One region of the Priestia sp. RMT2NF4 genome, then DNA from elsewhere that is predicted to be linked to it. Evidence: predicted binding sites of a transcription regulator. Region 1 holds the regulator's gene; each other region holds the start of a gene.
The links. The regulator Rex, encoded in region 1, represses fermentation and respiration genes when NADH is low (regulators of the CRP and FNR family bind a similar motif). The targets are predictions, from matches to a motif close to TTGTGAAATATTTCACAA.
Positions count from the first base shown of each region.

Region 2: a site for Rex is predicted at 1,420-1,437, ahead of ACMX9J_RS19740 (anion permease). Genes of this name have one in related genera too.
Region 3: a site for Rex is predicted at 1,865-1,882, ahead of ACMX9J_RS23730 (L-lactate dehydrogenase). Genes of this name have one in related genera too.
Region 4: a site for Rex is predicted at 1,630-1,647, ahead of ACMX9J_RS04005 (DUF1641 domain-containing protein). Genes of this name have one in related genera too.

Region 1 is NZ_JBLQZO010000018.1:11,540-14,744, reverse strand. It holds gene ACMX9J_RS27260 (ABC-F family ATP-binding cassette domain-containing protein) at 1-1,052, opposite strand, end outside; gene ACMX9J_RS27255 (redox-sensing transcriptional repressor Rex) at 1,513-2,151, shown strand; gene tatA (twin-arginine translocase TatA/TatE family subunit) at 2,205-2,390, shown strand; gene tatC (twin-arginine translocase subunit TatC) at 2,406-3,161, shown strand; gene ACMX9J_RS27240 (YdiK family protein) at 3,188-3,205, opposite strand, start outside.
Region 2 is NZ_JBLQZO010000005.1:51,035-54,239, reverse strand. It holds gene ACMX9J_RS19740 (anion permease) at 1-1,290, opposite strand, end outside; gene ACMX9J_RS19735 (class I SAM-dependent rRNA methyltransferase) at 1,572-2,771, opposite strand; gene ACMX9J_RS19730 (PepSY domain-containing protein) at 2,965-3,205, opposite strand, start outside.
Region 3 is NZ_JBLQZO010000008.1:46,937-50,141, forward strand. It holds gene ACMX9J_RS23725 (lactate permease LctP family transporter) at 1-821, opposite strand, end outside; gene ACMX9J_RS23730 (L-lactate dehydrogenase) at 884-1,840, opposite strand; gene ACMX9J_RS23735 (cation diffusion facilitator family transporter) at 2,173-3,048, shown strand; gene ACMX9J_RS23740 (methyl-accepting chemotaxis protein) at 3,190-3,205, shown strand, end outside.
Region 4 is NZ_JBLQZO010000001.1:789,161-792,365, forward strand. It holds gene ACMX9J_RS03995 (ammonium transporter) at 1-883, opposite strand, end outside; gene ACMX9J_RS04000 (hypothetical protein) at 880-1,296, opposite strand; gene ACMX9J_RS04005 (DUF1641 domain-containing protein) at 1,726-2,178, shown strand; gene ACMX9J_RS04010 (NAD(P)/FAD-dependent oxidoreductase) at 2,212-3,205, shown strand, end outside.

The DNA.
Region 1 (3,205 bases):
TTTGCCTCTTGGACGACATAGTTGTTTTCATCATATCCGATAGACACATCTTCCAGATTTAAGACTTCATTTCCGCTTTGACGTTCAATTTCAAACGAAAAACTAGCTGATTTTTCGCCTTCGTTAGGTCGATTTATTAACTCCATTCGATCGAGCTGTTTACGTCTGCTTTGCGCACGTTTTGTAGTCGATGCGCGGGCGATGTTTCGCTGAATAAAATCATTCAGCTTTGCGACTTCATCTTGCTGCTTTTCGTACTGACGCAACTCTTTTTCATATCGCTCTGCTTTTTGTACAAGGTATTTAGAGTAGTTGCCCGTGTACTTCACCGTTGTTTTTTGTACGACTTCATACACTTGATTTACGACTTTATCAAGGAAGTAACGATCATGTGAAACGATTAAAATAGCTCCTTCATACCCTTGCAGAAACTGTTCCAGCCATGCTAAAGTTTCAATATCTAAGTGGTTGGTAGGCTCATCCAGAATAAGCAAATCAGGCTTTGTTAAAAGCAGTTTTGCAAGAGCCAGGCGCGTTTTTTGTCCACCGCTTAAGGAGGAAATAGGGGTGCTGTAGTCAAAGTTTGAAAAACGGAAACCGTGAAGAATAGATCGTGTATCCGCTTCATATTGATAGCCGCCTAAATCTTTAAACGTTACTTGAAGCTGATCATACTCTTTGGTTAGTTTTTCGTATTGAACTGAATCATTAAAAATGTCTGGATCACCCATCTTCGTTTCAAGCGTACGTAATTCTTTTTCCATCTTCTTTAATGGAGCAAAGACAGTCATCATTTCTTCCCATATGGAGAGTGTTGACTCAAGAACTGTATCTTGTCCCATATAATCAATGGAAACACCCTTAGGTTTAATAATTTCTCCGCTGTCATAGGAAAGCTGCTCAGCAATAATTTTTAATAAAGTTGATTTACCAGCACCGTTTCGTCCCACTAGGGCAATGCGGTCTTTTGATTGTACTTCTAACTTTATATTCGATAAAATGGGTTCTGCCCCATAGTATTTTGTAATACCGTTCAATTGTAGAATAATCATTTTTTCACCTCTAGTAGTATATCCATAGTGTATTTTAACATATTTTTAACTACAAGTTCTTCCTACAAGCGTTTGTAATTTGTAGAGGGACAAGGACAAATGATGAAGCGAATGTTTTGATTCATGAAATAAAATGATTTTACCTGCACATTTTATACAGGATACTATGTTAAAATAAGAGATAAGTGCATCTCTGAACTTATCTATGATGGATGTAAAAAAAATCCGTCATGACTAACAAACCGATCCTTTGAAGGGCTAATTGCTTCGTTCTACATACCGACTTTAAGGAGTGCTGAATAGACAAAAGCCGTCGAGGTGTGAAGCGGAGTATATATAAAACAAGAGAAAAGAGAGAGAATTGGAAGCGCTACCTCAAAGCGGTTGATGCTTTGTGAAAGGTAATGCAATATTACTTGAAAATGTTAGTAATGACATACATGAACTGAGGGGGTACAACGTGAACACTGAACAATTAAAAATACCACAAGCAACGGCTAAGCGATTGCCGCTTTATTATCGTTTTTTGAAAAATTTGCATGCTTCTGGTAAACAGCGTGTGTCGTCAGCGGAGTTAAGTGAGGCAGTGAAAGTGGATTCTGCTACTATTCGTCGGGACTTTTCTTACTTTGGTGCATTAGGAAAAAAGGGATACGGCTACAATGTGAATTATTTACTTACATTTTTCCGTAAAACGTTAGACCAAGATGAAGTAACGAAAGTAGCACTGATTGGCGTAGGGAATCTAGGAACGGCCTTTTTAAATTATAATTTTATTAAAAATAATAACACCAAAATTGAGTGCGCTTTTGATGTGATAGAAGATAAAGTAGGTACGAAAGTAGGCGACGTGCCGGTCTATCATCTTGACCAATTGGAAGATTATATGAGTGATGACATCTCAGTAGCGATTTTAACCGTTCCTGCCACTGTTGCTCAGCAAATTACTGATCGTTTAGTGAGTTGCGGAATTAAAGGAATTTTAAACTTTACTCCTGCACGCTTAAACGTACCGGATGAGATTCGACTCCATCATATTGATCTTGCTGTAGAATTACAGTCGCTCGTCTACTTTTTGAAAAATTATCCTGTTGAATAAGGCGGACTGTGTTACGATTTCCTTAAGTCTAAATTAATAAGGAGAGTGGGAATATGGGGATTGGAGCAGGCAGTTGGATTATTATTGCGATTGTAGCACTGCTTATTTTTGGGCCGAAACGGTTACCGGAGCTAGGAAGATCAGTGGGCCAAACGCTTAGAGAGTTTAAGCATGCCGCTAGCGGTGCATCAGAAGATCGTGAAAAAGATAAACAGCGTCAAGTAGATGACAAAGAGTAAAAGGGTGATCATAGTATGACCGAACAAGAAATGTCAATATATGATCATATAGGAGAGCTGCGAAAACGCATTTTAATTGTTTTATTTTTCTTTGTGATTGCCACAATTGGCGGCTTTTTTATAGCGGATAAGGTTATTGTCTATTTACAGCATGCTGATGAGGCAAAGAATTTAACGATGAATGCATTTCGGTTAACAGATCCAGTTAAGATTTATATGCAATTTGCTGTTATTATCGGCTGTGTACTTGCAGCTCCTGTTGCACTGTATCAACTTTGGGCATTTATTAGTCCTGGTTTATATGAAAAAGAGCGTAAGGTAACGCTTGGATATATTCCTGTTTCCATTTTTCTCTTTATCGGCGGTGTCTCTTTTTCTTATTTTGTGTTGTTTCCATTTGTCGTTGATTTTATGACGCGCGTTTCTGATGAGCTGAATGTAAACCAAGTGATTGGCATTAATGAATACTTTTCTTTTTTAATGCAGCTCACACTGCCTTTTGGCTTGTTGTTTCAGCTTCCTGTCGTCGTTATGTTTTTGACGCGTTTAGGAATTATAACGCCTATGTTTTTATCTCAAATTCGAAAATATGCCTATTTCGTACTGCTAGTTATTGCCGCACTTATTACACCACCGGAATTGCTCTCGCACATGATGGTGACAGTGCCGCTCTTAATTTTGTATGAAATCAGCATCATTATTTCCCGCATTTCGTATCGCAAAGTGTTAAAGGCAAGGGCAGAGCAAGAAAGAGAAGATGTTAGTATGTAAAAAAAACCACTGAAACAGTGGTTTTTTTATTTGGATGAATCATC
Region 2 (3,205 bases), on a different contig from region 1:
GCCGTAGTGAGTTAAACAGCCAAATAAATTGCTAAAGAACGCTAAAATTAATGCTGACAGTAACGGAGGCGCACCAGCGGCCACGATGACAGATAGAAATGCTGCGTACATAGCGCTGACGTGAGCCGTGTTACTCGCAAAAAAGTAGTGAGAATAAAAATATGCAATAGCTAGTACAATCAACGCCGTCATCCAAGACATATGACTAACAGTGCCTTTCATCAGATCACTGAACCAAGGAATCATGCCTAGATCATTTAAGAAAGTTGCCATCATAACCAAAACAGCAAACCAGACTAATGTATCCCATGCTCCCTGTTCTTTTTTGATGTCCGACCAGCTTAACACTTGCGTTAAAAGCAGCGCACATAGACCAATAAAAGCAGTTGTTGTTGCATTAATATTTAAATTAGCGCCAAAAATCCACAGCACAAGAAGAAGTAAAAATACGCCAATCATGTACCATTCTTCTTTCTTTAGCGGACCCATTTCATTTAGTTTTTTTGCTGCAATTTCAGATGCTTCCGGCGTTTCTTTTAATTCTGGCGGATACAGCTTATAAATAACGAGCGGAATCACAATTAAACTGATAATTCCAGGTACGATTGCAGCCGCTGCCCATCCAACCCATGAAATAGTCTTTCCTGTAATTTGTTCCGTCATTTTAACAGCAAGAGGATTGGCCGCCATTGCCGTTACGAACATAGCCGATGTAATCATATCTCCTTGAAACGATACTTTTGTTAAGAAAGCACCGACTCTGCGCTCCGTACCGTCTCCAGTTCTCGATCCGTATGTTTCAGATAAAGAACGAATGATTGGAAGAATAATTCCTCCAGCTCGTGCTGTATTAGACGGCATTGCAGGTGATAAAAGTAAATCACTTACGATAAGAGAATACGATAGTCCCAACGTCTTTTTACCGAACAAACGAACAAAGATATAGGCAACCCTTGTTCCTAGACCAGTCTTAATAAAACCTCTAGAAATAAAGAATGCAATAACGATCAACCAAATCGTCGTATTTTGAAAACCGCTGAGCGATTGTTCAAGTGTTAATGTATTAGTTAATACAATAATGGTTAAAGATAAAATAGCTACACTGCCTAATGGCAATGGTTTAATGATAAGACCTACGATAGTAGCCACAAAAATAGCGAATAAGTGCCAAGCCTTCACATCAAGTCCGGACGGAGGTGTAATAAACCATAAAACAAGTCCGATTGCCAGACAAATTAATAAAGGAATAAACTTCACTTCGCCGGCAGGCTTTTTAGTTGTTTCAGCCATAATCTTTCTCCTTTCATGTTTTTAAATAATAATAGTAGTAGTATGCTCTTTCCCCTTCGTACCCAATACTTGTCCCATTTAAAATGAAATAATTGTAAAAATACGTTTCATAAGGATGATATTGTAAATTTGTGAAGTGTTGAGCATAATTCCTTTATTATTTTATCATACATATTGACAATTTTTATCTTTCACCTTCATTTTATTCCCTTCAAAATAGCTTGTAAGCGTTATTTCATCAAAATAAATAAGCTGCATGAGTTCATCATGCAGCCTTGCATTTAACGATTTACCTTTTGAATAAACACGACTTTGAGATAATCACCTGACTTAAATTCTTTTATTGTTTTAAAATCAGCTGGAAGAGAGAACTGCTCCATCATTTTGTAACGTTCCCCTTTTTCGTTAAAAGCTTTTTCAATAAACGAATGAAATTTTTTCATATCAAAATTACTTGCATTCGTCGAAGCTACAATGACACCATTTGGCTTTGTAAGAGCAATGGCTTCTTTTAATAAATCTTTGTAGTCTTTTGCCGCGCTGAACGTATGCTTTTTCGATTTAGCAAAGCTCGGCGGATCTAGCACCACAAGATCGAACGTCATATTCTTCTTAACCGCATATTTAAAATACTTAAAAACATCTTCCACAATAATGTCCTGTGCTTCGTGATCAATTCCATTTACACTAAATTGCTCAATTGTTTTTGCCAGGCTGCGATTGGCCAAGTCGACACTTGTTGTTTTCGCAGCTCCTCCAAGAGCGGCCGCCACTGAAAATGCGCCTGTATACGAAAACATGTTTAGAACGGTCTTTCCTTTTGCATATTTATCTCGAATCGTTTTACGGACGTCTCGCTGATCTAAAAAGACCCCAACCATCGCTCCGTCATTTAAATAAACGGCAAAACGAATACCATTTTCTCTTACAATTAAAGGGAATTCACCTTTATTTCCTGTGACAAAATCATCTTCTTCAATATACTGCCCTTTTACGTTGAAACGTTTTTTCTGGTACAGCCCTTTAAAGTTAGGCGCAGATTTTAAAGCTTCAATAACGTATTCTTTAAATTGATAAATTCCTTCACTATACCAACTCGTGACGTAATATCCGTCATAATAATCAATGATTAAGCCGCCAATTCCGTCACCTTCACTATTAAATACACGAAAAGCAGTTGTATCTTCAGACGCATAAAAATCGTGACGAGAGGTAATAGCTCGCTGAATTTTTCGTACAAAAAACGCCGCGTCAATTTGTTCACTTTTCTTCTTCGTCAGAATCCATCCGTAGCCTTTGTTTTGTTTTCCATAATAGCCTTTGGCTAAGAATTGATTCTTTGGAGTGACTAAGTTAATAATAACGCCTTCTTCTTGCAGTTTATGACCATCAACAAGCGCATCTTTTTCAATGAGTGGATAACCTTTATTCACTTTTTTAATAAAAGCTTCTTTGGCTATAACTTGTACTTCTTTTCTCATGTGTACACCCTATCTATTTAATTTAGTTCATTCTAGTTTTATCCATTTTACGAGAATAATCTACATTTATCTTAACATAGATAACCGGTAATGTTTCCAGTTACAAAATAGAAAAGCAGAGGATGCCTTGAAGCACCCTCTGCTTGATATGAATGAAAAATGAAATGTATGTTTTATGTTTTAAGATAAAAAATTATGAGCACTCTTGTCCAGTATATGCATCGAACTTAAGCGTCTGCTGCTTGCTTCCGCTCACTAAAGTCACCACGTATACAGTTATTGAGTTTTCTGTTATAAGCTCAATATGCTCTACTTTTCCTTCTTGATGTTTTAAAGCAAGAACTTTTACAGCGGTCTCCGTTAACGGCTGAAGCTTATCATGTTTTACATGTGTGATTTCACCCGAAACCGCATCGATTGTAACGGTGTATTCC
Region 3 (3,205 bases), on a different contig from region 1:
GCTGCCGGGCTTGTTCTTTTAATATAAAAAGCAAGAGCAAGCAAACTCACAATAGAAGATGTGATATTTGGAAGTTCAGGGCCGATGTATGTAACAGTTAAATACTGCGTCAGTGCATAGGAAATGGCTGTGATGCTCGTTGCTTTCCATACGTCTTTTAATCCTTTTATCCCATCCATAATAAAGACAAGTAAAAAAGGGATAAGAAAAGAAATAATCGGAAGCTGCGTGCCAAGAAAATGAGCAATTTCTTTTGGATCAATGCCAGATACTTGTCCTGCGACAATGACAGGAATCCCCATGGCGCCAAAAGCTCCTGAAGCTGTATTAGCAATTAAGCATAGCGCCGCTGCTTTTAACGGTTTGAATCCAAGTCCAACTAGAAGCGCTGCTGTAATGGCAATTGGAGCTCCAAATCCTGCTGCTCCTTCTAAAAAAGCATTAAAGGAAAAAGCAACAAGCAGCATTTGCAAGCGGGGGTCATCGGTTATTGAAATAATAGATTGCCTAATGGTAGTAAACTGTCCGCTTTTGACAGTTAGCTTGTATAAGAACACCGCGCCGATAATAATATAGCTGATGGGCCAAAGTGCATACAAAAACCCATAGCCTGTGGCTCCTAAGACCATTGAGGCAGGCATATCATAAAAATAAATAGCAATAATCATAGAAAGAAGTACCGTAATACCAGCAGCAATGTGTCCTTTTAATTTCAAAAGAGTTAAAGCAATAAAGAAAAAGATGATGGGGATGAGTGCAATTAGTGCAGAAAGCCAAATATTATTTAACGGATTATATACTTGAGTCCACGTCATATTCATACACCTCTACTACATATTTAAAACAAGGGAGCGGGGGAGTCCCCCGCAAAAATCTTTTGATGTTACACAAAAGCTCTGTCGCGAGTTTGCTTAAGAATGCTAGCAGAGTGCTCGAGCTGCTGCTGTTCGTGAGGAGTTAAATTCAATTCAATAATTTGGCGCACGCCGTTTTTATTAATGATAGCCGGCACGCCGATATACACATCAGAAATACCGTATTGTCCTTCTAATAAAGCAGATACCGTTAAAATAGAATTTTCATCATCTAAAATAGCCTTGGTTATGCGTACAAGTCCCATCGCAATTCCGTAATAAGTCGCTCCTTTTCGATTAATAATATGGTAAGCCGCATCGCGTGTTTGTTCGAATAGATGCTGCATATCCGGCTCTTTTTCAATAGCAGCAGTATTGATAAAATGTTCGAGCTTCACACCGCCAATTTGCGCGTGGCTCCAAACAGGAAATTCCGTATCTCCATGTTCCCCCATAATATAAGCGTGGACGTTGCGAGAATCTACTTCGAAATAGTCGCTTAACAAGTAGCGGAAGCGAGCTGTGTCAAGAATCGTTCCTGAACCAATTACTCGTTCGTTTGGTAATCCTGATACTTTTTGTGTAACGTGTGCGAGAATATCAACTGGATTTGTTGCCACTAAAATGATGCCGTCAAATCCGCTGTTCATAATATCTTTTACAATGCATTCAAAAATTTTAACGTTTTTTTCAACTAGATCTAAGCGCGTTTCCCCTGGAGCTTGATTAGCGCCCGCTGTAATAACTACTAAATCAGCATCAGCGCAGTCTTTATAATCTCCAGCCCAGATTTTCATCGGTGTGGCAAATGGCATTCCATGATTGATATCGCGTGCTTCGCCTTCTGCTTTTTCTTTGTTCATATCGATTAACACTAATTCATTGGCAATACCTTGATTCACCATTGAAAAAGCGTAGCTTGAGCCAACAAAACCAGTTCCGATAATGGCAACTTTTCGTGTCTTTGGTGTAAATTGTGTTTTCATTTGTATCATCCTTTGAATTTTATTTTGTGATGTTTTTCACAATGTTAGTGTAACAAGAATAAATACCCTCGGCTGTGATAAAAATCACACCCTTAAAAAAATAGTAAACAATTTTACAGGGCGATTTAAAAAAGGGTTCTTCTACATGAAGTGCCACATTTAGAAAGATCTTAAACGTTTAAAGTGTTGAGTAAAGGCAACTTGTTTTGCAGAAAGCTAAAGAGTTTAACATTCTCTATTTGTATGTTAACAGCCAATAATGTTTCTATAGACCCACACGAAATCCATTTGTTACACTAAGTTTGCTTATTTTGAATAAAGGAGTGGAAGGGATGGAGAACTACTATGAGCAAGCCCAAAAAGGCGCTTGGGTTAGTATCTTATCATATATCTTTTTATCAGCATGTAAACTTATTATTGCGGGTGTCACCGCTTCCTCTGCTTTAAAAGCCGACGGTCTTAATAATGTTACAGATATTATTGCATCAATTGCCGTCTTAGTCGGCTTAAAAATCTCTAAAAAACCTCGCGATAATGATCATCCCTATGGACATTCCAGAGCGGAACATATCTCTTCACTTATTGCTTCTTTTATCATGATGGTCATCGGACTAGAAGTATTGGTCGACGCGGGTCAGTCATTATTTATGGACAAATCTGAAGCGCCTAATTTACTGGCTGCTTGGGTAGGTCTTGGAGCGGCTGCTGTTATGGGTGGTGTCTACCGGTATAATATTAAGCTTGCTAAAAAACTTGATAGCCAGTCTTTATATGCGGTTGCTAAAGATAATTTGTCTGATGCACTTGTGAGTATAGGGGCTGTTGTGGGAATTTTCGGCTCACAATTCGGCCTGCCCTGGCTGGACGTGGTAGCTGCTTTTGCTGTGGGAATTATTATTTGTAAAACAGCCATCGAGATTTTTAAAGAAGCGGCTCACTCCTTAACGGACGGATTTGATGAAGAAAAGTTAGGGCACTACAAAGAAAGCATTGGGCTTGTAGAAGGTGTAAAAGAAGTAGAAGATGTGAAAGCGCGCAAGCTTGGTAATCAAGTCGTGATTGATGTAACTGTTAAAGTAGATCCCCATTTAAATGTTATTAAAAGCCATGAAATTGCTGATCAAATTGAACATATGATGAACGATGAGCATCAGATTAAAGATACGCTTGTTCATATTGAACCTGATGCATACGAAAAGCAAAAATAAAACCAGCACGTTCTTTCGTTATGAAAGGATGGGCTGGTTTTATTTTTGGAGAAATTTGAAATAAATCACAAAAACTTCTTCAAAAATGAAAATGAAAAGCCGTTATTAGTAATATAAAGATTTTTGTAGAAGGGTGAGGGAATGAAGAGGTTAAGTG
Region 4 (3,205 bases), on a different contig from region 1:
CTCCAATAAAAATAGCAGATGGCGTATTTACAAAAGCGCACCCGGCCGTGATGCCGACAAGTCCGGCAAGCGATCCATTTATCACAGAAGGTGCATCTGAACGGTTGTAGCGAAATAAAGTATAAAATAAAGTAGCTGCTCCGCCTGCTGCTGCTGATAACATTGTGACAATAGCAATGTGACCAATTCTAACGTCAGTGGCACTTAGCGTACTTCCTGCATTAAACCCGAACCATCCAAACCATAATAAAAAAGCACCCACTGATGCAAGCGGCAAATTGCTTGGAAGAGAAACAGAACTAATTCCATTTTTCGTGAACTTCCCTTTTCTCGGTCCAATCATTATTGCAGCTGCTAAAGCTGAAAAACCGCCAAGAGCATGGATAACTGCCGAACCGGCAAAATCAAGCATCCCTAACTTACTAATCCATCCGCCTCCCCAAATCCAGTGGCCGGCTATAGGATAAATAAATGTAGTCATTAAAATCGCATATAAAAGATATGCGCGGAAATTAATTCGTTCTGCCACCGCTCCAGAAACGATAGAAATGACCGCAATCACAAACGCACATTGAAACAGCCAAAATGTTTCAAGCCCAATTGGAATGTCAAGGTGCGATAAATTACCTGAGAGCGCAAAACCGCTTTTACCGACGATTCCGCCTAAATCATCTCCGTACATTAATCCAAACCCAATTAAATAGAAACAAAGCGTTCCTATTGTAATATCAGCGAATACTTTCATAATAATATTGACGCTATTTTTATAGCGGACAAAACCTGCCTCTAGCAAGGCAAAGCCGCCTTCCATTAGCAAAATCATCGCGGCTGTTAATACAACCCACGTTGTATTTATCCCTAAACTTAGTTCATTAACACTCATATCCCAACGCCTCCACTGCTTTTTAATCGTTTTATTTCTTGTACAATAGCAGGCGAAAGCGTAATTTCACTTGTTTCTTCATTTTCCGCTTTTATTAATTCAAGAACTTCATGAAGTTCTCGCATTTGTGCTTTAAGGTGATCAATTTTTTTAAAGCGTTCCTTTACGTATACCATATACTCGACCGCTTGATGCTGACTTAAAGGACGCCCGGTAAAAAATTTGCGAAACGGTGATAGTGATTGATACCAAGCTTCTTCAGCACGTTTCTTCTCTTCGTATTTACTAATTTTCGTTTTTATATCTTCTATTTCTTGTGCTTTAGCTTCTTTTAACTTCATTATAAATTCAATTAATTTTAATTGAGGCAATGTAATGACCACATTATGATAAAGTTCATCCACTATAACCATGTTATATCTCCTTACATAAGATGTTATATTCTGATTATATGTAGAACACTATAGTAAGTCAATGTAATTTTTTGAAAACTCTTTAAATAGTAAATGCGCCCTATCTTTTTAATACTTATAGAATATTAAGTTCGTATGTGTTGAAATATGACGTTATTTGTTTTATCGTAGGAAGAGGAATCATGTTAGTTCCCTATTTTAATTTTATTTACCTAGGCAATTATTCGCTTTATTTTTTATAAACTTTTATTAAACAAAGGGTTACGAGGTTCTTCACTTATTTTTTCAACGAAATGAGTTGATTTTATCTCGTATTAAAATTAAAATAGAATTATGTGCAAGATTTCACAACTTCACAATGTAGTTTGAAAGTCTAGCAGATAACTAGGAACTACATATGCAACAGTATCCAGCAAAGGAGGACTTTTCATGTCTCAATCAACTATTCAAAAATCAGCTGCAGAGGAAAATGCTGCTGTACAAACAGAAGCGGCGGTTAACAAAGGTCAAGCGGATGTGTTAGATCAATTGTTAAAGCCTGAAGTACAAGAAGCTCTTACTGTTCTTGTAGATAATTTACCAAAATTATCTGAAATGGTAACGGTGCTTACAAAAACTTACGACGTTGCGCAATCATTATTAACTGACGACGTATTAAAAGAAGATCTACTTGGTGGAGTAAAAGAATTTATCGAGCCAGTAGAAGGAACAGTAAAAGGTCTTGCAGCTACTGCAATCGAAGCAAACGATCGTGCAGAAGCAAATGCTTCTAATTCAATCGGTTTATTCGGTTTATTACGCATGCTTAAAGATCCACAAGCTCAAAAACTATTCCGCTTTGCACAAGCGTATTTAGACATTACAAACGAAAAACAAAAATAATTTTCATTAAAAAGTGTGGACGGAGGATCGACTATGTCAAAACATATTTTAATTTTAGGCGGCGGTTACGGTGGTTTATTAACTGCAATGACAGCTCGCCAACACCTAAGTGCGGATGAAGCAAAAATTACAGTAGTGAACCGTTTTGCTACTCACCAAATCATTACAGAATTACACCGTCTAGCTGTAGGCGGCGTTTCTGAACAAGCGGTAGCTTTACCACTTGATAAATTACTTAAAAACTACAACGTTGATTTAAAAATTGCAACGGTAAAAGAAATTTCACCAGATCAACGTGAAGTATCTCTTGAAGATGGTACAAAATTAAGCTACGACTACCTTGTTACAGCTTTAGGTAGTGAAACTGCTTACTTCGGTATCCCTGGTTTAGAAGAGCACAGCTTCGTTCTTAAATCAGTAAATGATGCAAACCGTTTACGTGCACACGTAGAAGCTTGTATCGCTGAATACAGCAAAACAAAAAATAAAGCTGACGGTACAATCGTAGTTGGCGGTGGCGGATTAACAGGTATCGAACTTGTTGGTGAATACGCTGACTTAATGCCAAGCCTATGTCTAAAACACGGTGTGGATCCAAAAGAAATTTCTCTATACTGTGTAGAAGCAGCTCCTACAGTTCTTCCAGGCTTCCCTGCTGAATTAGTAGAGCGCGCTCAATCAAGCTTAACAAAACGTGGCGTTACATTCGTTACTGGTACACCTGTAACAAAAATGGATGCTACAACTGTTGAACTTAAAGACGGCAGCAAAATTGAAACAAAAACAATGGTATGGACTGGCGGAGTTCAAGGTAACTCTGTAGTTGCTAACTCAGGTATCGAAGTAAACCGCGGTCGTGCACTTGTAAATGAATTCTTACAATCTACATCTCATAAAGATGTATTCCTTGCTGGTGACTCAGCGGTTGTAATGGGTCCAGAAGGTCGCCCTTACCCACCTACTGCTCAATTAGCTTGGCAAATGGGTGAAGTTGTAGGCGTGAACTTAGCAGTAGCTATTCGCGGCG